DNA from 3 places in the Arthrobacter woluwensis genome. Region 1 is predicted to be linked to each of the others. Evidence: riboswitches for the same ligand, from Rfam matches in the RefSeq annotation. Region 1 holds a riboswitch; each other region holds the start of a gene.
The links. A riboswitch is a leader RNA that binds a small molecule or an ion and turns the genes downstream of it on or off. The one in region 1 is predicted to bind S-adenosylmethionine.

Region 1 (9,705 bases):
TCCGGACCCATGGCGCGGTGCGTCGTCGTCGCCGGATGAGTGATGAGGCTCTTGGAGTCGCCCAGGTTGTTCGAGATGTCCACGATCTTCAGGCCGTTGAGCAGCGTGAACGCCGCGTCCTTGGCCGTGCCGCCGGGAAGCGGCGCGAGCTCGAACGTCAGCACGGTGCCGCCCGCGCTCATCTGCTGTTTCGCCAGTTCGAACTGCGGGTGCGAGGGCAGCAACGGATACTTCACCCAGGTCACCCCGGGCTGCCGTTCGAGCCACTCGGCCAGCTTCAGAGCGGAGGCGGACGAGTGCCGCACGCGCATGTCCAGCGTCTCCAGGCCCTTCGTCAGCACCCAGGCGTTGAAGCTCGACAGCGACGGCCCCGTGTGCCGCATGAGGTTCTTCACCGGCCCGTCGATGAACTCCTTGGTCCCGAGGATCGCGCCGCCCATGACGCGCCCCTGCCCGTCGATGTGCTTGGTCCCGGAATACACGACGACGTCGGCCCCCAGATCCGTGCAGCGCTGCAGCATGGGGGTGGCGAAGACGTTGTCGGCCACCACGGTGGCGCCCGCGGCGTGCGCGAGCTCGCTGACCGCGGCGATGTCCACGATCTCCTGCATCGGGTTCGACGGCGATTCGAAGAACACCGCCTGCGTCGGCACGGACAGGGCCTCGCGCCACTGCTCCAGATCGGGCCCGTCGACGAACACGGTCTCCACGCCCCAGCGCGGCAGGATCTCGTTCAGGATCACGAAGCAGGAACCGAACAGCGACCGCGCCGCGACCACGCGGTCCCCGGCGGCGAGCAGCGCGCCCAGGGCCGTGAACACCGCGGACATGCCGGACGCCGTCGCGAAGCACGCCTCGGTGCCTTCGAGCAGCCGCAGCCGCTCCTGGAAGGTGGCGACGGTCGGATTGCCGTAGCGCGAGTACACGAAGCGCTCGTCCTCACCGGTGAAGGCGCGTTCGGCGGCCTCCGCGGAGTCGTAGACGAAGCCCGAGTTCAGGAACAACGCCTCGGAGGTCTCGTAGAAGCCCGTGCGGTCCAGCCCGCCCCGGACGGCCTGCGTGGCCGGCGACCAGGACGCGGCCTCAGGATTGAACGCCATGCCTCACGCCCCGATGGTGGTCGGCAGGCCGCTGTTCTTCCAGCCGTTCACGGTGCGCTCCCCGAAACGGTCCGGGACGCCCTCGAAGCCTTCCAGGACGTTGTACGAGGACCAGCCCGCCGCCGTCGCGGCTTCGGCCGCCGCGATGGAGCGCTGCCCGGAGCGGCACAGGAACACGAGCTCCGCGGTGCCCGCCTCCGGCGCCTGCTCGGCGAGCTCCGTGAGGAAGCCCTGGTTCGGCGCGCCACCGGCCAGGTTCCACTGGATGAACAGGGGGTCGCCGGACGGGGCCTTCGGACGGCCGATGTGCGCCCACTCCGCCTCGGTGCGCACGTCCACGAGGATGGCGCCGTCCTTGAGCTTGTTCCAGGCCTGCTGTGGCGTCAGGTCACCCGCGTAGCTCACAGGGCACCGCCGTAGGGGGCGAAGCCGGTGGCGGGGACGGCGTACGGGTCGACGACCGGGGCCGGCGGCGCGGGCGGCGCGTAGGGCAGGACGACGGCCTGGGCCGCGATCACCGTCTCCCCGTTGAAGGTCACGGACGGGCTCCCGTAGAGGATGTACCCATCGGCCAGGGCGGCGGAGACCCGTTCGCAGAATTCGCGGGTGTCCGGGCCGGTCAGGAGGCGGTAGGGCAGGCGGGCGGGCGTCTCGGCCGTCACGTCCTGGGGCGCGACGGCGGGCGCGGCGGCAGTGGCCTGCTCGGCGGCGGGGGCGGTCGCCGTCGTCGTGGCGGCCTTCGCGGGGGAGGCCTTGGCGGCTGCCGGCTTGGCGGCCGCGGCCTTCGTGGTGCGCGGAGCCCGGGTGGCGGGCTTGGCCGCGGTGCTCCTGGGCGTCGTGGCCTTGGCGGCGCCGGCGGTTCCGGCAGGGGCGGACGTGGGTTCTTTGCGGGCAGGCAAGTGGGGCTCCTTCGCGCTTGCAGTTGACACATGCCGAGTAGTCACCTGAGGCACCCCGCCGCGTGTGGAGGGTTGCCGACCGGTCAGTCAGGGCTTGTCACCGGTGCTCGTTACTCTGCAAAAAATCTAGCACCAGGCCCCGGGGAGAAGTGTGACGGGAGGCTTCATCTTCTGTCATGAACCGGGCGGATTCGCTCACGGAAACAGCACCCACGGAAACGTGGTTCACCCCGGGAAATTTCAGGGGGTGAACCACGTTTCCGTGGGTGAACGCGCAGGACCGGCCGGCGCTCACTCCTCCGGCTCGTGGGTCGCGGCGCCGGTGGCCACGGAGTCGACCACCAGATCCTGCGTCGCCGGTCCCTGGAGCACCGTGCCGTCCGGGGCGAACCGGGACCCGTGCAAAGGGCAGTCCCAGCTGCGTTCGGCGTCGTTCCAGCGCACGATCCCGCCACGGTGCGTGCACACGGCGGAGAGCCTGCACGTGCGCCCGCCGACCGTGGAGACGGCCTCGGGTCCGTCGCCGTCGTGCGCCACCACGCCGTGGCCCTCCCGCGGCACCACCTCGTGGGCGTCCGGCGGCGAGAGGAAACGGGAACTGACCCAGTCCTTGGCCCAGTCGACGGCGACCGCGGCGTTCTGCGCGAGTCCGGACCTCAGGCCGGGGCTGGTGGCCGAACGGTCCCGCAGCCTCTCGGCCCACGGCATCCGACCGCCCAGGATCTCGGCACTCAGGGCCAGCCCGGCCGCCATGCCGGTGCTCATGCCCCACTTGTCGTACCCGGTGGCCACGAAGATCCGGCCTCCGCCGAACGGCATCGGTCCGATGTAGGGCAGACGGTCCGCGGAACGGTAGTCCTGGCCGGACCAGGTGTGGGTGACCTCGGCTCCGGGGAAGTGGTGCCGGCCCCAGTCGAGCAGTTCGTCCAGGCGGGCCTGGGGCGAGGGTTCCTTGCCCGTCGCGTGACCGTTGCCTCCGATCAGGAGGAGGTCGCCGCCGTCGTCGTCCGGGGCGCTGCGGAGCGACCGCGCTGGCGTCTCGACGGAGAGGTACATGCCCTGCGGGACGGGCGTGCCCGGAGGCAGCCGGAGTGCCGCGGCGTAGGACTGCGAGGGGTGGAGCCGGGCGAAGTAGCCGCCGCGGTCCAGGAACGGAATGCCGGTGGCGAGGACGGCCCGGTCCGCGAGGAGCCGGCCGCGGGACGTCCGGAGGATGAGGCCTTCCTCCTCCTGCTCGATGTCGTGGACGCGGGTGCCCTCCAGGAGCACACCGTCGTGGGCGAGGAAGTCCCGGGTCATGGCCTCCAGGACGTCCATCGGGTCGAACTGCGCCTGGTCGTCGAGGCGGAGTGCGGCCGTGATCGGGAACGGCAGCTCCGTGGCCGCGACCTCAGCCACGGCCAGCCCGGCGTCCCGCGCGGCCTGGAACTCGGCGCCCAGCTGCCGCGCGCCGTCGTCGGTCACGGAGAAGACGTAGGCGTCACGCCGCTGGAAGGGGACGCCCTGTTCCTCCAGGAATCGGAGGAGCCAGGCCTGACCCTCCCGGTTGCCCTCGACGTAGGCCTCCACCAGACTCAGCGGATGGCGGTCACGCAGCGCGGACAGCCGGGTGCCCTGCAGGAGGCTCAGTTTCGCGGTGGTGTTGCCGGTGGTGCCGGAGCCGACGGCGCGGGCCTCCACGATCGCGACGCGCTGGCCGCCACGGGCCAGCAGCAGCCCGGTGGCCAGTCCGCTCAGTCCCGCGCCGACGACCACGGTGTCGTAGCGGGCCTCCGGAATGAATTCGCCGGCTCCCTCAATCGGTGGCCGGTCCAGCCAGAGTGACGTCATGGTGTTCCCCTTCCTCGATCGGATGGAACCACCGTCACCGGGTGATGCGCCGTGCTCCCGACGGCGGCGGCGGGGCGTCGCCCCTCCCTTCCACGCTAGGCCGGGGCCGGGGAATCCAACACCCCCTCTGTGGGCGGGCTCTGCCAGGGGCGCTGACGGAAGCGCCCCCGGAAACGTGGTTCACCCCGGGAAATTTCAGGGGGTGAACCACGTTTCCGTGGGTGAAGGCGCGGGAACCGGCCGGCCCGGCGCTGCGCCCGTCAGTCGAGCGTGACGACCACCTTGCCGCGGACGTGGCCCTCCTCCAGCAGCCGGTAGGCGTCCGCCACCTGTTCCACGGGGAAGGTCGCTTCGAGGGGCAGGACCAGGGAACCGTCGGCGAGGCCCGCCGCGATGCGCTCCAGCGCGCCCGGACCGGCATCCCCGCCACCGGTCGCGATGAACCCGCCGTCCTGATGGCCGTGCGCGGCGATCGCGGTGATGCGCTCCGCGGGGACACCGAAGCCCTGCGCCACGGTGATCACTTCGGTGCCGTTGAGGTCAGCAGCGGCAGTGGGCGTGCCGATCTCCGCGACGCGGTCCGCCAGGCCCGCGCCATACGTGACGGGCACGGCGCCGAGTCCGCGCAGGAATTCGTGATTGCGTTCGGACGCTGTCCCGATCACCGTGGCTCCGGTCGCGACGGCGAGCTGCGTGGCCAGAACGCCCACGCCTCCCGCGGCCCCGCCGATCAACACGGTGTCCTCCGGCGTCAGCTTCAACTGGTCGATCGCGGCGGCAGCGGTCCGTCCGGCGATGTCCAGGGTCGCGGCCAGCTCATCGGAGAGTCCGTCCGGGGTGCGGTGCAGTCCGCTCGCGGGGACCAGGACCGAAGTCGGCCACCGCTTCGTGCCGCTTGCCGCCGAACACCCGGTCGCCCACGGCGAAGCCCGTGACGCCCTCGCCGAGTTCGTCGATTTCGCCGGCGAAGTCGTTGCCGACGCCGGAGCCGGGAGCTCCGCCGAACGCCTCCGCCGCGGGGCCGCCGTGGAAGATCTTGAAGTCGACCGGGTTCAGACCGGCGGCCGCGACGCGGACACGGACCTCGCCCGGGCCCGGCTGAGGCACCTCGCCGGCGACCAGCTGCAGGACCTCGGGTCCGCCGAACTCTTCATACCGCACTGCACGTGTCATGGTGATTCCTCGCTTTGCGCTGTCGGCGTCGTCCCGGTCACCTCTCGCGTGAGGGGCCGGTCCGGCGCACTGTTCTCACTGATGCTGTTCCCACTGATGCCCCGTGCAACGGGACTCGCGACGACGGCATTCCGGATGCGACGTCAGATGACGGGGAAAGGGCTCGGGCGCGGGTCCGACAGGGCGCGTGCGGGGTCAGAGGGCGCGTAACTCTACTGCGGCAGCGGGGTGGAGAAGGCGCCCAGCTCGGAGAGGAGGTCGGTCAGGCGGGCCAGGCCGCCGTCGTCGTCCGAGCCGCCGACCTCTTCGCGGGCGGCGGGCGAGGTGAACATGGCGATGGCCTCGAGGCGGCAGCCGCCGCCGGGCAGTTCGAGGAAGTCGAGGACTTCGAGGACGGGGCCGTGCGAGTCGGCCTCCGCCTCCACCGTCTGCACGATGCGCCACGGCTCGGAGACCTCGTGGAAGGAGCCGTAGAAGGTCCAGTCGTCCCCGCCGGCGCCCACGGAGTAGCTCCAGGATCCGCCGGTGCGGGCATCCCAGCGGCGGAACCGCAGTTCGACGCCGTCCGGCACCAGCCAGCGGGCCAGCCAGAGCGGGTCGGTGTGCGCGCGGAACACGGTCTCAACGGGCGCGTCGAACTCCCAGACCCTGTTGATGCCGCGCAGGCCCTGCCATTCCTCGAGCTGCCGGATGCTCTCCACCTGTTCGTCCTCCTTGTTCTCCTGGAAGTCTGCGGCGGCCGTCATCCAAGGTCAACGACAGCCCTCATCGGGCGGCACAATTCGTCACCGGCGTTCATCCCGGGTCATGCGGCGCAATCCCGGGACTGGTTGACTGGAGTGATGATCCGCGCCATGACCACTGCAGACTTCCGTGCCGTCCAGGACCTGGAACGTGCCGCCGGCGAACTCTTCCGGCAGGCCGGGATGGCCTCGATCGCCGACGACGAGCCCTTCAGTGACGCCGTACTGGCCACTTTCGCGGCGTCCGGCTGGGCGTGGGTGCTGACCGTGCCGGCCGGCGGGGTTGCGCCGGTCCCCGGCGTGGAGGACGCCACCGTCGAAGTGGCTGGCTACGCCGTCGGCGAGGTGGTGGACGGCGAGGCCCACCTGGAACAGCTCAGCGTCGACCCGCGACACGGCCGGCAGGGGCTGGGCGCGCGGCTTCTGGAGCACTTCCGTACCGTCGCCCGGGATCGCGGGATGCGCCGAGCAACCCTGACGACCTTCAGCGAGATCCCCTGGAACGCGGCCTATTACGCCCGGCTCGGATTCGCCGTCCTGCCGGAATCGGAGTGGGGGCCGGAGCTCCGCGCCAAGGTCGCCGAGGAGGCCGCCCACGGCCTGGACCGCTGGCCGCGCGTGGTCATGGCCGCGGAGCTGTAGGTCGGGGTTCCGGCCGCGCGACCCCGCTTATTCGATGCCGGCGAACAGCCGGTTCAGTTCCTCGGTGAGTTCCGCCGCAACGGCCGGGTCGGAGCCGATCGTCCTGCCGTCGAGGTGCTTCACCGGTGCGATCAGGCGGATCGAGGAGATCAGCCACACGGCGTCGGCGTCGAACAGGTCCTCCGGCTCGAGCGGCCCGTAGCCGAGTTCCCAGCCTGCCTCCTTCGCCGCGGCGAAGAGGGCGCCCTGCGAGGTGCCCGGGAGGATCCCGGCATCAAGCTGCGGCGTGACGAGACGCTTGGTGACCGAGCCGTCGTCGTTCACGTCACGGTGCGCGAGCAGCACGGTGGAGGTCGGCCCTTCCAGCACCCGGCCGTCCGCGGACGTGAAGATCACGTCATCCGCGCCGAGCGAATGCGCGTGCCGCAGCGCCGCCATGTTAACGGCGTAGCTGAGGGTCTTCGCGCCGAGCAGGAGCCACGGGGCGCGCTCGGCGAGATCGCTGTCGTAGCCGCGGTCCAGCAGCACGACGTCGATCCCCTCCACGCGCTGCTTCTTCCCCAGAGCGGGGGCCGGGCTGGCCTGCACCCACTCGGTGGGCGCCCCCGCCCCCTCCACGCCACGCGTGACCAGCAGCTTCACCACGAACTCGTCCACGCCGGGGTGCGATTCGAGGTACTCGTCCACGGCCGTGCCGATCGCCGCGCGCCACACGTCCGCATCGCTGATCGCGAGGTCCAGGGCGGCGGCGGACCCGGCCAGGCGGGCCAGGTGCGCGGGGAGCTTGCGGAGCTTGCCGTCGAGCACCAGGAGCGATTCGAAGACACCGTCACCGCGGGTCGCGCCCAGGTCCGTCGCCATCAGCTGAGGCACGGAGGCATCCGCCACGCGGCCCTGCGGGAAGGCGGGATCGAGGAACACGAGCACGGTGCTGGGGGACGTCGAAGTCATGGGTCCAGCTTAGAGCCGCAGCCCCTGAGGTGCGCGCGGCCCGGTGGTGTCTGCCCAGCATTGCGTGCTCAGTTGTTGCGGGTGTCCGGCCGGAATACCCACAACAACTGAGCACACAACACGAGGGGAGGAGAGGTTCGCGCAGGGCCGCGCTGGGAAGCCCGCCCCGGAAACGCCCGGGGACGGATATTCTCAGGGGAGACCGCGGCCACCCGGGACCATCCGGAGAGGGGAACGCGACCACGACAAGGGGGAGATGCGTGCTGCCATACAGCTGGCCTCAGGAGTGGTCGGTGGGGTTCACCATCTGGGTCATGGCCGACATCGTGATCCGTCTCGTCCTGCTCGGTGTGGTGCCCGGCAATCGCCGTCCCACCACGGCGATGGCGTGGCTGCTGGCCATCTTCCTGGTGCCCGACGCCGGCCTGGTCCTGTTCCTGCTGTTCGGCAACTTCCGGCTCAAGGGCCGCCGCGTCCGCGAACTGGAGGACGTCAACCGACGGGTGCGGGAGGCCAGCTCCCTCTTGGAAGGCGAGTCCGAGCAGCTGCACCTGCCGGTCTGGCTGCGTTCCGCGATCGAACTCAACCACCGGCTCGGAGCCCAGCCGCTCACCACCCGGAACCGTGTCGAACTCATCCCCGGCTACTTGGAATCGATCGATGCGATGACGGCGGCGGCGCGCGGGGCCAAGCGCTACGTCAATGTCGAGTTCTACATCATGGCGTACGACTCGGTGACGGAACCGCTGTTCACGGCCCTGGAGGAGGCGGCCGAACGAGGGGTGGAAGTCCGCCTGCTGTTCGATCACATCGGCACGCTGCGGGTACGGGGCTACCGGCGGCTGCTGCGGCGTCTGAAGAATTCCCAGATCCGCTGGCGGCGCATGCTTCCGGTCATGCCGTTCTCCGGGCAGTGGCGCCGCCCGGACCTCCGGAACCACCGCAAGATCATGGTGGTCGACGGGGAGGTGGCCTTCACCGGGTCGCAGAACCTCACGGAGCCCTCCTACAACAATCCCAAGCACCGCAAGGCCGGCCGCCACTGGGTGGAGCTCATGGCCCGGGTCGAGGGGCCGGTGGTCGCGAGCCTGAACGTCGTCTTCGCCACCGACTGGCTGAGCGAGACGGATGAATCCCTGGAGGAGCAGATCGTCCTGCCCGAGGCGGTCGACGGCCACATCCCGGCCCAGGTGGTGCCGAGTGGGCCCGGGTTCTCCCAGGAGAACAACCTGCGCCTGTTCAACACGCTGATCTACTCCGCGCAGGAGCGGGTCTCCATCTGCAGCCCGTACTTCGTCCCGGACGATTCCCTGCTGTATGCCATCACCACCGCCGTTCAGCGTGGCGTTCACGTGGAGCTCTTCGTCTCTGAGCAGGGCGACCAGTTCCTGGTGCATCACGCCCAGCGGTCCTATTACCAGGCCCTCCTCGAGGCCGGGGTGCGGATCTTCCTCTACAAAGCGCCCGCCGTGCTGCACGCGAAGCACTTCACGGTGGACGAGGAGGTGGCGGTCCTCGGCTCGAGCAACATGGACATGCGGTCCTTCTCCCTGAACTTCGAGGTGTCCCTCATGATGGTGGGCCCCGAGATCGTGTCAGCGCTGCGGAAGGTGCAGGAGGCCTACCGGGCCACTTCGCGGGAACTGACGCTGGAGGAGTGGCAGGAACGGTCCGTGCTCTCGAAGTACGTGGACAACGTCTGCCGGCTCTCGGCCACTCTGCAGTAGCTGCATCGGATCTGGCCGGACCCACGGCTTTGTGGTTCGCCCACGGAAATGTCCGTGGGTGAACCACGAAAGCGTGGGCGACGCCGACGGGGGGCTGACCCGGACGACGCCGGGCCGGGCGGGGTCAGCGGGAGGCGGCGCCGCCGTCGTCCGTCGCAGGGTCCTGTGCCGGCGTGTAGACGATCAGCTTCAGCGCCGGGGCGTCCGCGAGCGTGAGCTGGTGGTGCTCGTAGGTGACCGTGCTGCCGTCGAGGTGGTTGAAGCTGCGGGTCCGGGGCGTGAACCCACGGATGCCGTGCGCCTCCCACTGGGCGCGGAACTCCGGGCTCGACTGCAGGAGTCCCGCCACCAGACTGGCCTTCCGGGCGTCCTCGATCCGTGAGCCCGTCTCGGCCCGGAACTCGGCGAGGAACTGCGCGCTCGTCTGGTCCCAGTCGGGCAGCAGGGCACGCACGGCCGGATCCGTGAAGACCAGTCGCAGCAGGTTCCGGTCCGGCCCGGAGACCTCCAGGACGCGCGGGAAGAGCGAACTGTAGGCGTCGTTCCAGGCCACGATGTCCCAATTGCCCTCCAGCGCCAGGGCAGGGTTCGGGTCGATCGCGTCCAGGAGCCGCTGCACGTGCGCGGTGGTCTCCGCGGT
Region 2 (9,705 bases), 890 kb from region 1:
CTCGCCGGGACAGTCATGCGGTTCGTCCCCCCGCTGGCGGCCCTGCGCAGGGGTGACACCCACTTCGACGGTGACCCCCACGCCCGTCAGCGCCCCATGGGCGCGATCATCCAGGCACTCGCGGCGCTCGGCATCACCCTGACGTCCGACGACGGCGGCGCCCCGGCGTCGCTCCCCTTCACCGTGCGCGGCGAAGGCTCCGTCCCCGGCGGCCACGTGATCATCGACGCGAGCGGGAGCAGCCAGTTCGTCTCGGCCCTCCTCCTGGTCGGCGCCCGCTTCGACGATGGCCTCCACATCGAGCACGCCGGCAAGCCCGTGCCCAGCCTGGACCACATCCGGATGACCGTCGAAGTCCTCCGGTCCCTGGGTGTCACGGTGGACGACTCCGTGCCGGACCACTGGTTCGTCTCCCCCGGCCCCATCAGCGCCTTCGACGTCCGGATCGAGCAGGACCTCAGCAACGCCGGTCCGTTCCTCGCAGCGGCGCTCGTCACGGGCGGCACCGTCCGCGTGCCGCATTGGCCCAGCCCCACCACGCAGGTGGGCGACCTCTGGCGAGACATCCTCACCCGGATGGGCGCGACCGTGACCCTGGACGGCTCCACCCTCGTGGTGCAGGGCGGGTCCCGGATCCTGGGCGGCGACTTCGCCGACACGAGCGAACTGGCTCCGACGGTCGCAGCGCTGTGCGCCCTGGCCGACTCGCCGTCGCGCCTGAGCGGCATCGCTCATCTGCGCGGTCACGAGACCAACCGGCTCGAGGCCCTCGTCACCGAGATCCGCCGGATGGGTGGCGACGCGGAGGAGACCGCCGACGGCCTGATCATCCGGCCCGTCCCTCTGCACGGCGCCGTCCTGGACAGTTATGCAGACCATCGCATGGCCACCGCGGGCGCCATCTGGGGTCTGGCCGTGCCGGGGACGTTCGTGGAGGACATCGCCACCACCGCCAAGACCATGCCCGATTTCCCCGCACTCTGGACGGCCATGCTGGACGGACGCGCAGGGGACACGGAGCAGATCTCGCCCGCCGGCACTCAGGCTGGCTCCTGACGTGGGGCAGGGTCAGTCCGGTCGTTCCCTGTCCTCCTGGGATGAATCCGATGTCCGGCTCCGGCCGAGCAAACGAGGGTCCCGGCCCCGCACGAAAGACCGCCCGAGCCACTCGGATGCGGTGATCGGGCGCATCATCACCGTGGACCGCGGACGCTACACCGCCGTCCTGGACGAGGGGACGCCGCAGGAGCGGACGGTGATCGCGGCGCGGGCGAAGGAGCTCCGGCGCAACCCGGTCGTGGTCGGCGACTTCGTGGCCCTCGTGGGCGACGTCTCCGGAGATCCCGACACGCTGGCCCGGCTGGTCCGCATCGAACCCCGCAAGACGCTTCTGCGGCGCAGCGCGGACGACACCGACCCGGTGGAGCGCGTCGTCGTCGCCAACGCGGACAAGCTCGTGGTCGTGGTCGCGGCCGCGAACCCCGAGCCCCGCACCGGCTTCATCGACCGCGCCCTCGTGGCCGCGTACGACGCCGGGATCGAGCCGATCCTGCTCATCACCAAGGCCGACGTGAAGGACCCCGCCGAGCTGCTGGCGAACTACCAGGCCCTGGATCTCAAAGTCATCATCAGCCGCACCACGGAGGCGGGAGCCAGCGGGATCGACGCCCGGAGCGCCGACGGCGGTTCCGCCTCCCTGCTGGGCACCGCCGTCGAGGAACTGCGGGAGGAGCTCGACGGCTCCGTCAGCGTCCTCCTGGGGCACTCCGGCGTCGGCAAGTCGACCATGGTCAACGCCCTGACGGGATCCGAACGGGCCACCGGACAGGTCAACGCCGTCACCGGCCGCGGACGCCACACGTCCAGCTCCGCCCTGGCACTCCAGATGCCGGGGGCGCGGCCCGGAACGTGGATCGTGGACACTCCCGGCGTCCGGTCCTTCGGCCTCGCCCTGGTCGATCCCGAACGCATCCTGCAGGCGTTCCCGGATCTGGCGCCCGGCACCGAGGCCTGCGAGCGCGGCTGCAAGCACGGCGCGCAGGCGATCGGCTGCGGCCTGGATGCCTGGGTGGCCGAGGGACACGCCGGGCCCGCCGGAGCCTCGCGGCTGGAGTCGCTGCGCCGGGTGCTGGACGCCGGAACGCAGGAGGAACGCGAGGCCAAGGAGCTCGGCACTCCCTGACGGCGCGGTCACGTCCACGCCCCGGATGAGCTGGGATGCGTGCTTTGTGGGTACGGTTTAACCCATGATGGACTCCTCCCAGAACTACACCGATGACCTCCGGCTTGCCCATGTCATGGCGGACCAGGTGGATGCCCAGACCATGGCGCGCTTCAAAGCCCAGGATCTGAAGGTCGAGACCAAGCCGGATCTGACACCGGTGAGCGATGCGGACCGGAGCGCCGAGGAGTACATCCGCGCCCAGCTGTCCCGGGCCCGGCCTCGGGACTCCGTCATCGGCGAGGAGTTCGGCACCACGGGCCACTCCTCCCGCCGCTGGGTCATCGATCCGATCGACGGCACCAAGAACTTCGTGCGCGGCGTGCCCGTCTGGGCCACGCTGATCGCCCTCATCGAGGACGATCAGGTGGTGGTCGGCGTCGTCAGCGCCCCCGCCCTGGGCCGCCGCTGGTGGGCCTCCAAGGGCCATGGCGCCTACACGGGCCGTTCCCTCGCCTCGGCCACCCGGCTGAAGGTGTCCGACGTCCACCGCCTCGAGGACGCCTCCCTCTCCTACTCCAGCCTGGGCGGCTGGAAGGAACTCGGCCTGCGGGACGAGTTCCTCGACCTCCACGACACGGTCTGGCGCACCCGCGCCTACGGCGACTTCTGGTCCTACTGCCTCCTGGCCGAAGGCGCCGTGGACCTCGCCTGCGAGCCGGAGCTGAACCTCTACGACATGGCGGCGCTCGTGCCGATCGTCACCGAGGCCGGTGGCCGCTTCACCTCGCTCGACGGGCAGGACGGCCCGTTCGGCGGCAACGCGGTGGCCAGCAACGGCATCCTGCATTCAGAGTTCCTCCGGAGGCTCAATCCCGGGCTGGACGATCTGCTGCAGGCCCCCTGAGCAGGTCATATTCCACGTAATATTGGCGGCGCGTTCCTTCGGGGACGCGCCGCTGTTTTACTCTCGTAATCAGGTCACGAGTGCCAGCGCAAAACCCCGGTTTGCTGGCCGGCAACCCTCCAGACGCGGTGGGGTGCCCCGGGTGACGACCAGGCCGGCCACAGAAAGTGGTGCGGCAAGCGCGGTGCCCGCCTGTGCGGGCCCCTCCACGATGCAGAGGTCCAGCATGTCCGTCAACACCCTCGCCCCCCGCTCCACCGCCGCCGGAACCGGTCGCGCCCACGCGCCGTCGTTGGCCGCCAATCCGTTCGCCGCGGTCACCGGCGCGGAGATCCAGGCCCCGCTCATCCAGGGCGGCACGGCCCGGTACGCCAATCTCGACTACGGCGCCTCCGCCCCCGCGCTCAGCGTGGTCTCGGCCTACCTGAACGAGATCCTGCCGTACTACGCGAGCGTGCACCGCGGCGCCGGCTACGCCTCGCAGATCAGCACCTCGGTGTACGAGAATGCCCGGGAGATCGTGCGCGACTTCGTGGGCGGACGTCCGGATGACCTGGTGATCTTCACGCGCAACACCACCGATTCGCTGAACGTGCTGGCGGGCTGCCTCCCCCAGCGCCAGGGCGAACAGGCCGGCGACGTGCTCTACCTGGACATCGAGCACCACGCCAATCTGCTCCCCTGGCAGCGGGTCGGTCACCGGAGCCTCGTGGCGCGGGAGACCATCGCGGCCACCGTGGAGGCCCTCCGGGAGGAGCTCGAAGCCGGCGGTGTCGCCCTCCTGGCCGTGACGGGCGCTTCCAATGTCACCGGTGAGATCCTGCCGATCGCCGAGCTCGCCGCCTTGGCGCACGAGTACGGCGCCCGGATCGTCGTGGATGCCGCCCAGCTGGCGCCGCACCGCCGGATCGACATCACCGCGCTCGACGTCGACTTCCTCGCCTTCTCCGGCCACAAGCTGTACGCGCCGTTCGGCGCCGGAGTCCTGGTGGGCCGTGCCGATTGGCTCGACGCCGGGACTCCCCACCTGCTCGGCGGCGGCGCCGTGCGGGAGGCCCGCCTCGATTCGGTCGTCTGGACCACCGGACCGGCCCGGCATGAGGGCGGCTCCCCGAACGTCCTCGGCGCGGCCACCCTGGCCCGGGCGACCCAGGTCCTGGCATCCCTCGACCACGACTCGTGGCAGCAGCACGAGGCGGACATCCGCCGCCACCTGGAGGACGGTCTCGCCGCCCTGGACGGCGTCACCGTGCACCGCATCTTCAGCGATTCCACCGACTCGATCGGCGTGGTGAACTTCTCCGTGGAGGGTTACGACGCCGGCCTCGTGGCTGCTTACCTCTCCGCCGAGCACGGGGTGGGACTCCGGGACGGCAAGTTCTGCGCCCACCCGCTGCTCAAGCGGCTGGGCCTGCCCGCCGGATCGCTCCGGGCCAGCTTCGGTCTGGGGTCGCGGCTCGAGGACGCCGAGTGCCTCATCGAGGGGATCCGGCAGCTGCGCGAACGCGGTCTCGGCTGGGACTACGTGGTCGACGCCGGACGCTGGGTTCCCGCGAACGATCAGCGCAGCTACCCGCACTGGGCGCCGAACACCCCCGGCACGGCGGGCGCCGCGCCCTGCACCACCACGGACTGATCCTCTGACGCAGCACGTCCGGTCGCACAGGGGCCGGCGCGTCCGCCCCCTGTGCGACCCTTAAACGGCAAGCCGCCCCGCGCTCCGCGGGCGGATCCCGTCATCGTCCAGGAGTCAGCATGTCAGCCCGTCACGTGTCGCCGCCCGGTGGTCCCCGCATGGACACCACCACCCGCCGGGAGATGGGCCGCGCGTTCGAACAGGGCGGGGAGCACTACGCTCAGGTCCGGCCTTCGTATCCGGCGGAGTCAGCTGCATGGTGCGTGCCGGACGGCGCGCGATCGGCCGTGGACCTGGGAGCGGGCACCGGCAAATACACCGCGCTGCTCGTGGATCTCGGCCTGGACGTGACGGCCGTGGAGCCCTCCGCCGACATGCTGGCCCAGCTGCATGCGGAACTCCCCGGCGTCGCGACCGTTCAGGGAACGGCGGAGGCCACGGGGCTTCGTGCGGAGAGCGCCGATCTGATCGCGGTGGCCCAGGCCTGGCACTGGTTCGATCCTCTCGCCGCGAGCGCGGAGGCCCTCCGGGTCCTGCGGCCGGGCGGGACCCTCGCACTGATCTGGAACCAGCTGGACACGTCCGTCCCGTGGGTGCACCGGCTGTCCCGCATCATGCACGCCGGTGACGTCATCAAGCCGCACTTCGTGCCCGCCGTCGGGCCCGGCTTCACCGAGCTCCAGGCCGCGGTGATCCCGTGGCAGGACCGGGTGACGCCGGAGGATCTCCTGGAGCTGACCAAATCCCGGAGCTACTACCTGCGGGCGTCCGCCCCCACCCGGGAGAAGGTCCTCAGCAACCTCGAGTGGTACCTCTGCGAGCATCTCGGACATCGCCCCGGGGAGATCCTCACCCTCCCCTACCGCTGCTACGCGTGGAAGACCACGCGGCGCTGACGGTCACACTTGCGCCGAGAGGTCTCCGAGCCTAGAGTTTTAGGCAAGCCGAAATTACCTGGTTCGGCTCGCCTAAAGGAGGATGAGATGAAGACCGAGCTGTCCCCAGGAGTCGTCGCACCACGCCGCGGCGCGGGAATCCTGCTGCTCGGGCCGGCCTTCGTCGCCGCCATCGCCTATGTGGACCCGGGCAATGTCGCGGCCAACCTGACCGCGGGCGCCCAGTTCGGCTATCTGCTGGTCTGGGTCCTCGTGGCCGCGAACATCATGGCCGTCATGGTCCAGTACCAGTCCGCCAAGCTCGGGCTGGTCACCGGACGCTCCCTCCCCGAACTCCTGGGGCAGAGGTTCCCCACGTGGGGCCGGCGGCTCTTCTGGCTGCAAGCCGAGACGGTGGCCGTCGCCACGGATCTCGCGGAGGTGGTCGGCGGCGCCATCGCCCTCAACCTGCTGTTCGGCATCCCGCTGCCCCTCGGCGGCATCATCATCGGCGCGGCGTCCATGGTCCTGCTCCTGATGCAGAACCGGCGGCGCCAGCGCAGCTTCGAGAACGCGATCATCGTGCTGCTCGCCGTCATCACAGTGGGGTTCCTGTGCGGTCTGATCGTGAGCCCGCCCAGCGCCGGCGGTGTGCTCGGAGGCCTGGTGCCCCGCTTCCAGGGCACCGAGTCCGTGATGCTGGCGGCGAGCATGCTCGGTGCGACCGTCATGCCCCACGCGATCTACGTGCACTCCGCGCTCTCCCGGGACCGGCACCGCCCGGTGGGTGGCCCGGAACCGGACGACCGGGCTCTGAGCCGCCTCATCCGGGCCACCCGCTGGGACGTCGTCTCCGCCCTGGCCATCGCCGGCGCCGTGAACATCGGCATGCTGCTGCTCGCGGCCTCCGCCCTGAGCGGCCGGGAGGGCACCGACAGCATCGAGGGCGCGCACGCCGCCATCACGACGACGCTCGGCCCGGTCATCGGCGCGGTGTTCGCCGTCGGGCTGCTCGCCTCGGGTCTCGCCTCCACCGCGGTCGGGTCCTACGCCGGCGCCACGATCATGGGCGGCCTGCTCAAGGTGCAGATCCCGCTCCTCCTGCGCCGGGTCCTCACCCTCATCCCCGCCGTGATCATCCTGGCGGTCGGCATGGATCCCACCCAGGTGCTGGTGCTGAGTCAGGTCGCCCTGAGCTTCGGCATCCCCTTCGCCCTGATCCCGCTCTTCCTGCTCAGCCGGGACCGCCGCGTCATGGGCCGTCACGCAGACCATCCCGCGCTCCAGGTGGCGGCCGCCGTGAGCGCCCTCCTCGTGATCGTCCTGAACGGCGTGCTGATCTGGCTGACATTCGTCCCGGGCGGCTGAGGAGTCGCGGCTCCGGCGCGACGGCGGCCGACCACCACCCCGGCGCCGTCGCCCGCCTCGACTAAACTGGGGCCGTGAAGTCTGCCGTCGCCTCCTCCTCGATCGAGGACTACGTCAAGGTCATCTACTCGTTCACCGAGTGGCAGGACAAGCCCATCAGCAGCACCCAGCTGGCCCAGCGGCTGGGCGTGGCGAACTCCTCGGTGTCCGAGATGGTGCGCAAACTCAAGGACCTCGGCCTGGTGGACCACAAGCCCTACGGCGCCGTGACGCTCACAGCGGAGGGCCGGACTTTGGCTCTCGCCGTCGTGCGACGGCACCGCCTGATCGAGACGTTCCTGGTCCGCGAGCTCGGCTACGCGTGGGACGAGGTCCATGACGAGGCCGAACTCCTGGAACACGCCGTCTCCGAGACCTTCGTGGAGCGCCTCGCGGAGAAACTCGGCCACCCGGACCGTGACCCTCATGGCGATCCCATCCCCACCGCCGACGGCACCGTCGCGCTGCCCGACGCCCGGTTGCTCTCCGAGCTGGATGAGGGGCACCACGGGCTCATCACCCGGATCAGCGACGACGACCCGGAGCTCCTGCGCTACCTCAGCCGGGAGGGCGTGGACGTCGACGCCGTCGTCGAGGTCGGCGAACGCAAGCCGTTCAGCGGCGCACTGCAGGTTCATGTGGCCCCTCCCGGCGGCCAGGAGGGCCACACCGCGGAGCTGGGCGAGCAGGCGCTGCACGCCCTCTGGGTCGCGGACGACTCGCCGCATGAGGGCTGCATCCTCCCCTGAGGGTCCGTTCCTTCCCCGGAGCATTGCGGATCGCGGGGCATCGTGTTTGCATCCTTGCATGAGCATCATCGATCCGGACGCCGCCGCTCGTGCCAAAGCATCCAGGACCCCGCAGGCCCAGGACCTCTGGGTGCCCGGCCTCACACTGGTCCTCGGCGCTTTCGTGACGGCGTACAGCATCACCGCGTTCGTGACCGTGCTCGATACGGAGAACGAGGATCCGGAGCCGTGGCAGTGGATCCTCCGGATCATAGCCCTGACCGTCGCCGCAGGCGCGACGATCGTGGGCCTGAACACCTGGGTCGCCCGCTCCGTGCGCAATCCCCGGCTGCCCGGGTTCGGCGCGGCTCAAGCCCTCGCCTGCGCCTCCGCCGCCTTCGGAACGACCGTCGTCGCGCCGGCACCGGAATGGTTCCGGGAACCGCGGATGATTCCCGGGACCTGGTGGCTGGCCGGAATCGCCCTGTTCCTGGGGATCCTGTCCGTGGTCTCCTGGGGCGCGCGGGCCGCCGACCGGCGCCGTGAAGAGGACACCGTGCGCACCGGACGGCTGACCACGGGAGTGGTCACCAACCAGGGCTATGAGCGGTTCCACGAGTCCAACCGGATTCTGACGTCGGTCACCTACTCCTTCGAGGACCTCAACGGCACCCGCCGGTTCGTCCGCCGTCCGGCCATGATCACCGCGGACGATCCCGTGGTCACCGGTGAGCTGGTGGATGTCTGGTTCGACCCGGCCCGGCCGGATCACCTCAAGACGATCGCCGTGCGACGGCGGCCCGCGGAACGACGACAGGCCGCAAGCTGACGGAGCACTGCCAGACACTGCACGCGGTCCGGACGTTCCGGGCCCCGAGAGAAGGAGACTTCATGGAAGACCAGGACAGCACCCAGCAGAAGCCGAACGCCCAGCAGAATCCCGCCGCCCAGCAGGAGCCCAGTGGCGGCGCTCCGGTCACGGACCTCCGCTTCGAGGTCTTCGGCTTCATCGCCCGGCCCGTCGCGGACGTGTACGAGGCGGTGGCCGATCCGGCCATCCTGAGTGAGTACTTCACCACCGGCGGCGCGGTGGGCCGCCTCGAGACCGGAGCCACCGTCCAGTGGGACTTCGCGGACTTCCCGGGCGCCGTCCCCGTCACGGTCCTCCGGGCCGAGCCGGGCGAGGCGATCTCGGTGCGCTGGGGCGCGGCCCCGGGCACGTCCGTCGAGGCGGACGGCACCGTGGTCGACTTCCTGTTCTCCTCCGTGGACGACGGCGCCCGCACCAAGGTCGTGGTGCGCGAGCACACGTGGAAGCCCACGGAGGACGGCGCCACGGCGGCCTTCGGCAACTGCATGGGCTGGACCGGAATGCTCGCCGCGATGAAGGCCTGGCTGGAACACGGAGTCCGCCTCCGGGACGGTTTCTACCGCTGAAGCACGTCGTCTTCTGAGCGGCCGTCCAGGCATTTCCGTTAGGCTCGAAGGGATGAGCCCTGCGAGAAATGTCCTGAAGTCCGTGGCCGCAGTGGGTGGAAGACTCCTGGCCTTCGCCACCGTGAGCGCCGTGATCGGTGCGCTCCTGGTCGGTTTCCTGGCGCCTTTGGTGGCCGCCACGGATGCCGCCACCAAGGGCTCGGTGCAGTTCTTCGACAGCCTGCCGGAGGAACTCACCATCAACCCTCCCGGGCAGGTGAGCAGGATCCTCGCAGCCGACGGCTCGCAGATCGCCACCGTCTTCAGCGAGAACCGTCAGGATGTGACGCTCAAACAGATCGCCCCCGACATGCGCAACGCGCTCGTGGCGATCGAGGACTACCGCTTCTACGAACACGGCGGCATCGATCCGATGGGCATCATGCGCGCCCTGGTCAGCAACGCCTCGGGTGGCCGGCAGGGCGCCTCCACCCTGACCCAGCAATACGTGACCAATGTCCTGAACGACAGCCGGACCGCCCGCGGCGACGCAGCCGACGTCGTGCTCAACGGCC
Region 3 (9,705 bases), 2.2 Mb from region 1:
TGACGAGCAGTCCGAAGACCGTGCCGAGGAGCGCCGTGGAGGTCCTGGCCGAGAACCCGTGCGCGAAGTACAGCACCGCGATCAGGATGGCCGTCGACGCCGTGAGCGCCAGCGGCATGGCCGGCTTGCCGTCCACGAGGCCCGGCAGCAGGAAGAACGCCAGCACCAGATACGCCACGCCCAGCCCGAGCAGGGCGCGGAATCCCCGCCAGCGCGCCACGAGGATCACCACGGCCGCATAGAGCACGGCGAGGATCGCGATGGGCGCGGAGCGGACGAAGTCCACGAACACATACGCCGGCGCATGCCCGGCCGAGGCCCCCTGCACCTGCGAGAGGTTCAGGTACCGGATCCCGTCACCGGGGTGGACGGAATCCGACGCGGACACCTCCGGGTTGAACACCACCTGGACCGGCGAACCACCGGCGTCCGGCTGCGTCACCGCCCAGAAGCAGGAGGTCAGACGGCTGGCGCCGGGCGTGGAGCCGCTCTGGCCGGAGCCCTGCGAGGTGCCCTGGGACGGGCCCTGCGAAGGACTCTGACCTGAGCCGCCCTGTCCTGAATCCTGCTGCGCGTCCGGGGAATTCCCGGAGCAGGACGCCTTGGTGACGCTCATGACCTTGCCGGTGTCGAAACTGACGCCGGGCGCCGTGGAATACGGCGAGCTCAGACGCAGGTCCTCATGCTTGCCCGAGGGCCACAGGAGCACCATGCCCAGCACCGTGAGCAGGGCGACCGGCACCAGGATGGCGGCCAGGATCCACCCGGCCCGACGCCGTGCCGCCGCTGCTTCCGCGGACGGCGGCGCGCCGTCGTCGTGCGAGTGGCCCCCGCCGTGTGAATGTCCGGCACCCATGGGTCCGCTCCGCTCCTGTCGGTTCCGCCGTTACTTGTCGCTGACCACCAGGACGTCGGCGCCCAGCTGCCGGGCGCCGCCCGTCTCCAGCAGAGGTTCGACGGCGGCGCGCAACGCCGTCATCGAATCGTCCACTTCCAGCACCACGGGGTGCTGGTAGGCGATGAGGGAGAGCAGGTCACGGACCGCTTCGGCCGCGTCCTCCGCGTCCAGGGCGGGGTCGTGGCCCAGGAATACATCGGTGGCGCCCTCCTGGACCTCCTCCCCCGTGCCCGGCGCCGCGTAACTGATCGCGAAGGCGCGGATCTTCCCCGTGCGGGTGGGTGACACGGTGCTGCCGAATGCCGACTCCGGCTTGGCCCGCAGCACGATCGCGCCGTGAGCCCCGGAGAGGTCGTCGAGGAAGAGCCGCTGGACCGTGCCCAGGGACAGCTCTCCCGGATCGTCCCAGGAGTGCACCTCCCGGTAGTACCGGCCCACCACCTGCGTCAGTTCCACGGATCCCGTGGCGAGATCCATGATGACGTCGCTGCCCGCGTCCTCGCCCTCACCGTCGAACACGGGGAGCTTCAGCGCGCCCGCGGAGACCTCCACGAGGCGTGACCGCTGGATGGGCTCGAGCCCGGCGGACGCCGCGAAACCGGCGCCGTCAGTGCCCACGGCGACCTTGGACCGGAGAGCCGTCACGCCCGAGGGCGAGAGCTCCGCCTCACGGCGCAGCATCACCAGGAGGCTCGAACCGATGCCGTGTCCGCGGTGATCACGGGAGACCTCGATGTAGGACCAGAGCCGTTCGCTGTGCAGGGCGGTCTCGTAGACCACGCCCGCGGCGACCGGGACGGCGACACCGTCCACCACGTCCTCGGCCACGATGCACTGGCGCCACGGCTCACCGTTCGCGCTGTCTCCGTCGATGCTGCCCACGGACGGCGCGAAGGACGCCCGGAACTGCCCCGCCGCGGGGGAATCGGGATCCCCCCACAGCTGGAGCAGTTCCAGGTCGTCGCCTTCACGCCAGGGACGGTACTGGATGGTCATGCTAGGCGCCCAGCAGCTTTCCGGCCAGGTAGGCCTCCAGCTGATCCAGGGAGACGCGCTCCTGGCTCATGGTGTCGCGTTCGCGGATCGTCACGGCGTTGTCCTCGAGGGTGTCGAAGTCCACGGTGATGCAGAACGGGGTGCCGATCTCGTCCTGGCGGCGGTAGCGGCGGCCGATCGCGCCGGCGTCGTCGAAGTCGATGTTCCAGTGCTTGCGCAGCTTGTCACCGAGTTCGCGGGCCAGCGGGGAGAGCTGCTCGTTGCGGGACAGCGGCAGCACGGCGGCCTTGACCGGCGCCAGGCGCGGGTCCAGCTTCAAGACGGTGCGCTTGTCCACGCCGCCCTTGGAGTTGGGAGCTTCGTCCTCGGTGTAGGCGTCGGCCAGGAAGGCCATCATGGAGCGGGTCAGGCCGAAGGACGGCTCGATCACGTACGGGACGTACCGCTCGCCGGAGGCCTGATCGAAGTAGGAGAGGTCCTGCTTCGAGTGCTCGATGTGGTTCTTCAGGTCGAAGTCGGTGCGGTTGGCGACACCCATGAGCTCGCCCCAGCCGGAGCCGGCGAAGCCGAACTTGTACTCGATGTCGATGGTGCGGTCCGAGTAGTGCGCACGCTCGCCGTCCGGGACATCGAAGCGGCGCATGTTCTCCGGGTCGATGCCCAGGTCCACGAACCAGTTCCAGCAGGCCCCGACCCATTCCTCGAACGCCGCCGGGGCGTCCGCCGGCGGGGTGAAGTACTCGATCTCCATCTGCTCGAACTCGCGGGTGCGGAAGATGAAGTTGCCGGGGGTGATCTCGTTGCGGAACGCCTTGCCGACCTGGCCGATGCCGAACGGCGGCTTCTTGCGGGCGGCGGTCACCACATTGGCGAAGTTCACGAAGATGCCCTGGGCCGTCTCCGGGCGCAGGTAGTGCTTGCCGGACTCGTCGTCGATCGGGCCGAGGTAGGTCTTCATGAGGCCCGAGAAGTTCTGGGGCTCGGTCCACTCACCGCGCGTGCCGCAATCGGGGCACACGATGTCGTCCATGCCGTTCTCCGGGGCGCGGCCCTTCTTCGCCTCGTACGCCTCCAGGAGGTGGTCCTGGCGGTGGCGCTTGTGGCAGGAGAGGCACTCGACCAGCGGGTCCGTGAAGGTGGCGACGTGACCGGAGGCCTCCCACACCTTCGACGGCAGGATCACGGACGAGTCCAGGCCGACCATGTCGGCGCGGCCGCGGACGAAGGTCTGCCACCACTGGCGCTTGATGTTCTCCTTGAGCTCGGCGCCGAGGGGGCCGTAGTCCCACGCGGAGCGCGATCCACCGTAGATCTCACCGGCCTGGAAAACGAATCCGCGCCGCTTGGCGAGGGAGATGACCGAATCGAGGGTGGACTTTGCTGCCATATGAACAACTCCAGGGAAAGCGGGCCGCTGGGTGCGGTCCGGGTGCGGATACTCGTGCCGGTCCCCCAGTGGGGACACACGTCCTAGCCTACCGGCAGCACGTACGTCGGGCTGAACGTCTCCACGCCGCCCACCGGGGTGAGTTCGCCGTCCGGGCCGGGGACGAACACGCTCAGCCGGTGCCCGCGTTCCGCCGCGACGCAGAGGTGCGGGGCGCCGTCGTCGGCGCGCGCCCAGGCCAGGTGACGGGGCCACGCGCCGCCGCACGGAAGTGTCCGGAGCAGCCGCTCCTCCCCTTCCTCGCGCGCGACGACGGCGAGCGTGTCGCTCCCGCGCACGCCCACCACGAGTGCCCGCTCACCGGAGCCGGGGTGGCCGGTGATCTCACTCGGATAGGCCTGCTCGTGACCGGGAGCCAACGCCACGGGCTCACCGGCCAGGGCCCACGACCCGTTCTCGGCGCGGACGGCACGGTGGAGTGCGGCGTCGAGTTCACCGACCACCCAGAGCACCACCGCCCCCTTGCTGGCGCCCTCGCCGACCCCAGCCGCGGGCTCCTCCAGGAGCAGATGCCGCGGTCCGGTGCCGGGCGGGAGGTCCAGCCCGCCCACGAGCTCCGGACTGTCCTCACCCAGGAGGTATTCGTCGACCCGGTCCCGGCCCAGGTCCGCCACGAGGAAGCGGTCCTCGCCCAGCGCGAGGGTCGAGTGGGCATGGGGCCCTTCCTGACGGTCGGCCACCGGGCCGGCGCCGTCCTGTCCCGCGCCCTCCTGTCCCACGGTCCACAGCGGTTCGGTGCCCCACGGACCGTCCAGCGGAAGACCGGAGACCGTCCCGGAGCCGTAGTTCGCGACGAGGAGCAGCCCGCCGGCCAGGCCGAGGTGACACGGCGACGACCCGCCGCTGCTCACCCGGGCCTTGACCGCGAGGGTCTCCGGGTCCAGCTCGACCACCTGGCCGGCGTCGAGCTCCTCCACGGCGAAAAGGCGGCCGCCCGGCCCGCACAGCAGGAACGACGGGTTGCGCACGCCAGAGCTCGTGGCCAGCACCGTCAGCTCCCCGGCCACCGGGTCGACCGTCACGCGCTGCACCCCGGAACCACGGCCGGAACCGTCCTCGGTGTAGCTGCCGAGATAGAGAGGGATGTTCATCGTTCCTCCGTGGGGTAAGGCATCATGGGGATATGACTTCTCCTGCACCGGACGGCATCGACACCATCGAGATCCGGGATTCGATGATCCGCCTGGGTCAGCTTCTCAAGCTCTCCTCCCTCGCCGACGACGGCGTGGAGGCGACCGAGCTCATCAAGAACGGGCTGGTCAAGGTCAACGGCGACATCGAAGACCGCCGGGGCCGTCAGCTGACGACGGGCGACGTGGTGACGGTCAACGGTCAGAGCGTCCGCGTCATCGCTGCGGGCTGAGCACCTCGAAGCCGAGGAATTCGGCGACGTGCCCCACTTCCTGAGGGCTGATGCCGTGCCACACGCCGCTGTACTGCACCTTGGTGGCGCGGGCCTTGCCGAGCAGCCAGGCCGCGGTGAAATCGACCTTCTCGCGCGGGATCACGGGGTCCTGCGGATCGCGGCCCCAGAAGAAGGGCGTGCTGCCGTCGAGCTCCGCGTCCCGGAACCAGTCGGTGCCACCCTCGACGGCGAAACCTGACAGCCCCACGATCGCCGCGAAGTCCTGCGGGCGGCGGCGCCACATGCTGGTGGCCATCGCCATGCCCATGGAGAACCCCAGAAGGCTCACGGAGGTGAACTCCTCGCGCACCCCGTCCAGCCACTCGAGGACGTAGTCGGTCGCGGCCTTGACGGCGTCGAAGGAGTAATCGAGGGATCCGGTGAGCGGGAACCAGGTGAACCCCGGCCCCATCGTCAGGGGCGCACGCACGCTCGCGACCACGAATTCGTCCGGGAGCTGATCCGCCAGCCCGAACAGGTCCGCCTCGTTGGCGCCGTAGCCGTGCAGAAGCACCAGCAGAGGCCGGCCCTGCCGCTGATCTTCGGGGACGGACCAGAGGACGGTGGGTGCGGGGAAGGCGGGGGCGTCAAGACTCATGGCTCGTATTCTGCCATCACGGCCTGATCGGCCCGGCCGAAGAGGGCGGCGCGTTCCGGAAGCTACGGTGGCGTAACCGAGCCGCCCGGGGGCATGATGGGAAGAATGAGCGACTCCTCTCAGTTATCTTCAGGGCCAGTATTTCCCGCGCCGGCTTCCTCTCCTCAAGTTCAGCAGGAGAGCGACGGCGGCCACCCGTGGTCCCGGTACGTGGCCCTCGGCGACTCCTTCACGGAGGGCATCGGCGATCCCGAGCCGGCGAGCCCGGGCGGCCACCGCGGCTGGGCGGACCGCGTGGCGGAGGAATTGAGCGCCGGACACCCGGACTTCGCGTATGCCAACCTCGCCATCCGCGGGCGTCTCCTGCAGCAGATCATCGATGAGCAGGTGGACCCCTGCCTGGACCTCAAGCCGGATCTGATCACCATCTCCGCCGGCGGCAACGACCTCATCCGTCCCGGCGGCGATCCCGACGCCCTCGCCAACACGCTGGACGCCGCCGTCGGCCGTCTCGCCTCCGAGGGCGCCACGGTGGTGCTGTTCAACGGCCCGGACACGGTGTCGACCGTGTTGAGCCCGCTCCGCGGCAAGGTGGCCATCTACAACGAGAACCTGCGCACCGTGGCCGCGCGGCACGACGCCGTGATCGCGGACATGTGGTCGCTGCGGCAGCTCGCCGGCTCGCAGTACTGGGACCAGGACCGCCTCCACTTCTCGCCCCTCGGCCACCACACCATCGCGACGATGGTCCTGGACGCCCTGAACGTCCAGCACACTCTGGAACCGCTCTCCCCCAAGCCCATGCCGGAGAAGACGTGGCGCACCGCTCGCACCGAGGACTTCCTGTGGGCACGCGAGCACCTGTTCCCGTGGGTCCTGCGCCGCCTGCGGCACCAGTCGTCGGGCGACGGCATCCAGCCCAAGCGCCCGGTGGCGGGGCCGGTGTTCCTGCCGGGTCAGGAGCTCTGACTCAGGACGCCGCCGGGGCCTGATCGTCCGGGGCCTGGTCGTCCGGGTCCAGATCCGGATCCAGGTCCCGGGGCGCGCCGGGCTTCCGGAACGCGATCCTCATGTGATCGCTCGTGAGGAAGTCGGCGATGCCGATCATGATGAGGCTGAACACGATCTGCTCGGTCACCATCCACAGCGGATACAGCCCGGGGATCGCGGCCATGACGAGCGTGACCACGGGGAAGATCTGCGCGAACAGCCGGAGCCGCTGGTACGCCCAGTACCAGCCCTTGGTCGCGCGCCACGCGAAGTAGAACAGGGTGGCCGTCATCCCGAGCACCACCACGGTGCGCATCCAGACGGCGAACGGCACCGGCTCGCCGCTGCTCGACAGCACCAGCGCGACGACGACGGCCCCGACTCCCAGCACGAGCTCCAGCACCAGGAGCCACAGCACCCAGGTGAAAGCGCGCCGCGTCTTCGGATGGAGCCGCTGCCGCTCCCCGATGCGGACGCCGGCCTGGCGGCCTCCGGCGATGCGGTCGAGACGGAGCAGCAGGTTTTCCAGAGCCATGACGGGATTATCCCATCCGGACCTGCGGAGATCCCCTCAGCGACTGCTCCATAGGATGTCGTTTTCCCCGGATTTCGCGGCGGAATGACTTCCTATGGAGCAGTCAATGGGTTGTGAGGGCCGGATGGGTTGTGAGGGCCGGATGGGAATCTGGAGGCGGGGTTGAGAATGCCGGATAGGCCCGCCTCAGGCGAAAAGCGTCCGGCCGAGCAGCGCGCCGAGCTGGCCCGCTTCCGTGAGGAAGCCGTCGTGGCCGATCTCCGAGGCGATCCGGTGCACCGTGACGTCTCCGGGCAGGGCCGCGGCGAGGGCCTCGGACTGCCGGGGCAGGTAGAGCCGGTCGGACTCCACCGCGGCGACGAAGAACTCGACCGGGCTGTCCGCCAGCGCCGCCTCGACGCCGCCGCGGCCGCGGCCGACGTCGTGGCTCATGAGCGCTTCCGTCAGCGCGATGTAGCTGTTGGCGTCGAAACGGCGGACGAGCTTGCCGCCCTGATGGTCCAGGTAGCTCTCCACCTGGTACCGGCCCCGTTCGGCGAGGGCGGAGGCGTTGAGCGGCGACTCGCCCTCCTGGGGTTTGCGGCTGAAGCGGGCCTCGAGCTCCGCCTCACTGCGATAGGAGATGTGCGCGATCCGGCGCGCCAGGGCCAGGCCCGCCTCGGGCGCCGGGCCGTCGTAGTAGTCGCCGTCGCGGAAGGCCGGGTCCTGGCGGATGGCGAGGGTCTGCGCCTGGGCCAGGGCGATCTGCTCGGCGGTGCTGTGGGCGCCGATCGCGATCACCGCGCACTTGCGGACCCGCTCGGGGAACCCCGCGGCCCATTCCAGCGCCCGCGCGCCACCCATGGACCCGCCGACCACCGCGAACCACTGCCGGATGCCCAGCTGATCCGCGAGCCGCGCCTCGGCGACCGCCGCGTCGCGGAGCGTGATGAACGGGAACCGGGAACCCCACGGTTTGCCATCGGGGGCGGGGCTGGACGGCCCCGTGCTGCCGTTGCAGCCGCCGATGATGTTCACGGCCACCACGAAGAACCGGTCCGTGTCGATCGCGCGGCCCGGGCCGACCAGTCCGTCCCACCAGCCCTCCTCGTCCGTGTCACCCTGTGCGACGTGCGCGCTTCCCGTGAGGGCGTGCTGGATCAGGACCGCGTTGCCGCCATCGGGCGCGAGCGTCCCCCAGGTCTCGTACGCGAGGGTGACGTCCGGCAGCTTCCCGCCGGCCTCCAGCTCCAGCGGCCCGACGACGGCGGTGCGCTGCACACCGTGGCGCGCGTCGGCGTCGCGCTCCTCGCGGGTGGTGGTGTCCCGCGCAGTGGACAGTGGACGGGATGCAGCGATAGTCATGGGGCCTCTATTCCTGAGCTTGCCCGCGCCGGCCGGCGCTGGGCCGAGTCTTCACCCGGGGCACCCCACCGCAGGAGGAGGGTTGCCGGCCAGCGAACCGGGGTTTGGCGCTGGCACTCGTGACTCTCGGACCAGTGTAAAGGATCGGAAGAGGCCGTTTCTGAAGATGACGCTTCATGAGACAGGCTCTCGGGATTTATGTTCGCCCAAGTGGCAGCAAGGGCCGCGCATTCCGAAGAATGCGCGGCCCGTGGATGTCCCGCGGATGCCCCGAGGGGCTCAGACGGCGGCCTTCGCGGCCCGGAAACCGGCGTCCAGATCGGCCAGGATGTCGTCGATGTGCTCGATGCCCACTGCGAGACGGACCAGACCCGGGGTGACGCCCGCGGCGCGCTGACCGGCCTCGCTGAGCTGGGCGTGCGTGGTGGACGCCGGGTGGATGACGAGGGAACGGACATCGCCCAGGTTCGCCACATGCGAGTGGAGTTCCAGCGCGTCCACGAACGCCTTGCCGGCTTCGAGTCCGCCGGCGATCTCGAACGCCACCACGGCGCCGATGCCGTTCGGACCGTACTTGCGCCCCCGCTCGTACCACGGGCTGCTCGGCAGGCCTGCGTACGCGACGCGTTCGACGTCGTCGCGCGCCTCCAGGAACTCGGCGACCTTCAGCGCGTTCTCCACGTGGCGCTCGACGCGGAGGCTCAGCGTCTCGAGGCCCTGCGCGATGAGGAACGCGTTGAACGGGCTGACGGCGGATCCAAGGTCACGCAGCAGCTGCACGCGGGCCTTCAGGATGTAGCTGAGGTTGGCGCCCAGCGCACCGTCCGCGCCGAGGTCGCGGGCGTAGACGAGTCCGTTGTAGCTCTCGTCCGGGGTGTTGAAGCCCGGGAACTTCTCCGGGTCCGCGCCGAAGTCGAACTTGCCGGAGTCCACGATCACACCGGCGATCGCGCTGCCGTGACCGCCCAGGTACTTGGTGGCCGAATGCACCACGATGTCCGCGCCCCACTCGAGAGGCCGGATGAGGTACGGGGTGGCAAGGGTGTTGTCCACGATCAGCGGGACGCCGGATTCGTGCGCCACGGAGGCCACGCCCTCGATGTCCAGGATGTCCTGCCGCGGGTTGGAGACGACCTCGGCGAAGAAGAGCTTGGTGGTCGGCCGGACGGCGGCGCGCCAGTGGTCCAGATTGTCCGGGTCCTCGACGAAGGTGACCTCGATGCCGAACTTCTTCAGGGTGTTGGCCAGGAGGTTGTAGGTGCCGCCGTACAGGCTGGGGCTGGCCACCACGTGGTCACCCGCCTCGGCCACGTTGAGGATGGCGAACGTCTCCGCGGCCTGGCCGGAGCTGAGCAGCAGGGCCGCCAGGCCGCCTTCGAGGCTGGCGATGCGCTGTTCGACGGCGTCCTGCGTCGGGTTGCCGATGCGGGTGTAGATAGGGGCCAGTTCGGCGAGCGCGAAGCGGTTGGCGGCGCTCTCGGCACTCGGGAAC

Region 2: another riboswitch for S-adenosylmethionine. It lies ahead of QFZ52_RS10105 (aminotransferase class V-fold PLP-dependent enzyme); the one in region 1 lies ahead of QFZ52_RS16180 (DUF1737 domain-containing protein).
Region 3: another riboswitch for S-adenosylmethionine. It lies ahead of metX (homoserine O-acetyltransferase MetX); the one in region 1 lies ahead of QFZ52_RS16180 (DUF1737 domain-containing protein).

What each region holds. Positions count from the first base shown of each region.
Region 1 is NZ_JAUSXR010000001.1:3,105,974-3,115,678, reverse strand. It holds gene QFZ52_RS14320 (O-succinylhomoserine sulfhydrylase) at 1-1,100, opposite strand, end outside; gene QFZ52_RS14315 (rhodanese-like domain-containing protein) at 1,104-1,505, opposite strand; gene QFZ52_RS16180 (DUF1737 domain-containing protein) at 1,502-1,999, opposite strand; SAM riboswitch class IV at 2,008-2,114, opposite strand; gene QFZ52_RS14305 (FAD-dependent oxidoreductase) at 2,291-3,829, opposite strand; gene QFZ52_RS14300 (zinc-binding dehydrogenase) at 4,090-4,590, opposite strand; gene QFZ52_RS14295 (alcohol dehydrogenase catalytic domain-containing protein) at 4,646-5,002, opposite strand; gene QFZ52_RS14290 (SRPBCC domain-containing protein) at 5,215-5,748, opposite strand; gene QFZ52_RS14285 (GNAT family N-acetyltransferase) at 5,857-6,387, shown strand; gene QFZ52_RS14280 (aminodeoxychorismate lyase) at 6,415-7,338, opposite strand; gene cls (cardiolipin synthase) at 7,653-9,065, shown strand; gene QFZ52_RS14270 (helix-turn-helix transcriptional regulator) at 9,190-9,705, opposite strand, start outside.
Region 2 is NZ_JAUSXR010000001.1:2,211,262-2,220,966, forward strand. It holds gene aroA (3-phosphoshikimate 1-carboxyvinyltransferase) at 1-1,056, shown strand, start outside; gene rsgA (ribosome small subunit-dependent GTPase A) at 1,058-2,182, shown strand; gene hisN (histidinol-phosphatase) at 2,247-3,068, shown strand; SAM riboswitch class IV at 3,141-3,256, shown strand; gene QFZ52_RS10105 (aminotransferase class V-fold PLP-dependent enzyme) at 3,295-4,704, shown strand; gene QFZ52_RS10110 (class I SAM-dependent methyltransferase) at 4,824-5,600, shown strand; gene QFZ52_RS10115 (Nramp family divalent metal transporter) at 5,688-6,947, shown strand; gene QFZ52_RS10120 (metal-dependent transcriptional regulator) at 7,022-7,735, shown strand; gene QFZ52_RS10125 (hypothetical protein) at 7,794-8,543, shown strand; gene QFZ52_RS10130 (SRPBCC domain-containing protein) at 8,606-9,151, shown strand; gene QFZ52_RS10135 (transglycosylase domain-containing protein) at 9,204-9,705, shown strand, end outside.
Region 3 is NZ_JAUSXR010000001.1:924,924-934,628, reverse strand. It holds gene QFZ52_RS04100 (YibE/F family protein) at 1-856, opposite strand, end outside; gene QFZ52_RS04095 (GNAT family N-acetyltransferase) at 887-1,894, opposite strand; gene QFZ52_RS04090 (glycine--tRNA ligase) at 1,896-3,281, opposite strand; gene QFZ52_RS04085 (lactonase family protein) at 3,365-4,432, opposite strand; gene QFZ52_RS04080 (RNA-binding S4 domain-containing protein) at 4,465-4,704, shown strand; gene QFZ52_RS04075 (alpha/beta hydrolase) at 4,688-5,344, opposite strand; gene QFZ52_RS04070 (SGNH/GDSL hydrolase family protein) at 5,450-6,313, shown strand; gene QFZ52_RS04065 (hypothetical protein) at 6,315-6,869, opposite strand; gene metX (homoserine O-acetyltransferase MetX) at 7,056-8,213, opposite strand; SAM riboswitch class IV at 8,224-8,338, opposite strand; gene QFZ52_RS04055 (bifunctional o-acetylhomoserine/o-acetylserine sulfhydrylase) at 8,493-9,705, opposite strand, start outside.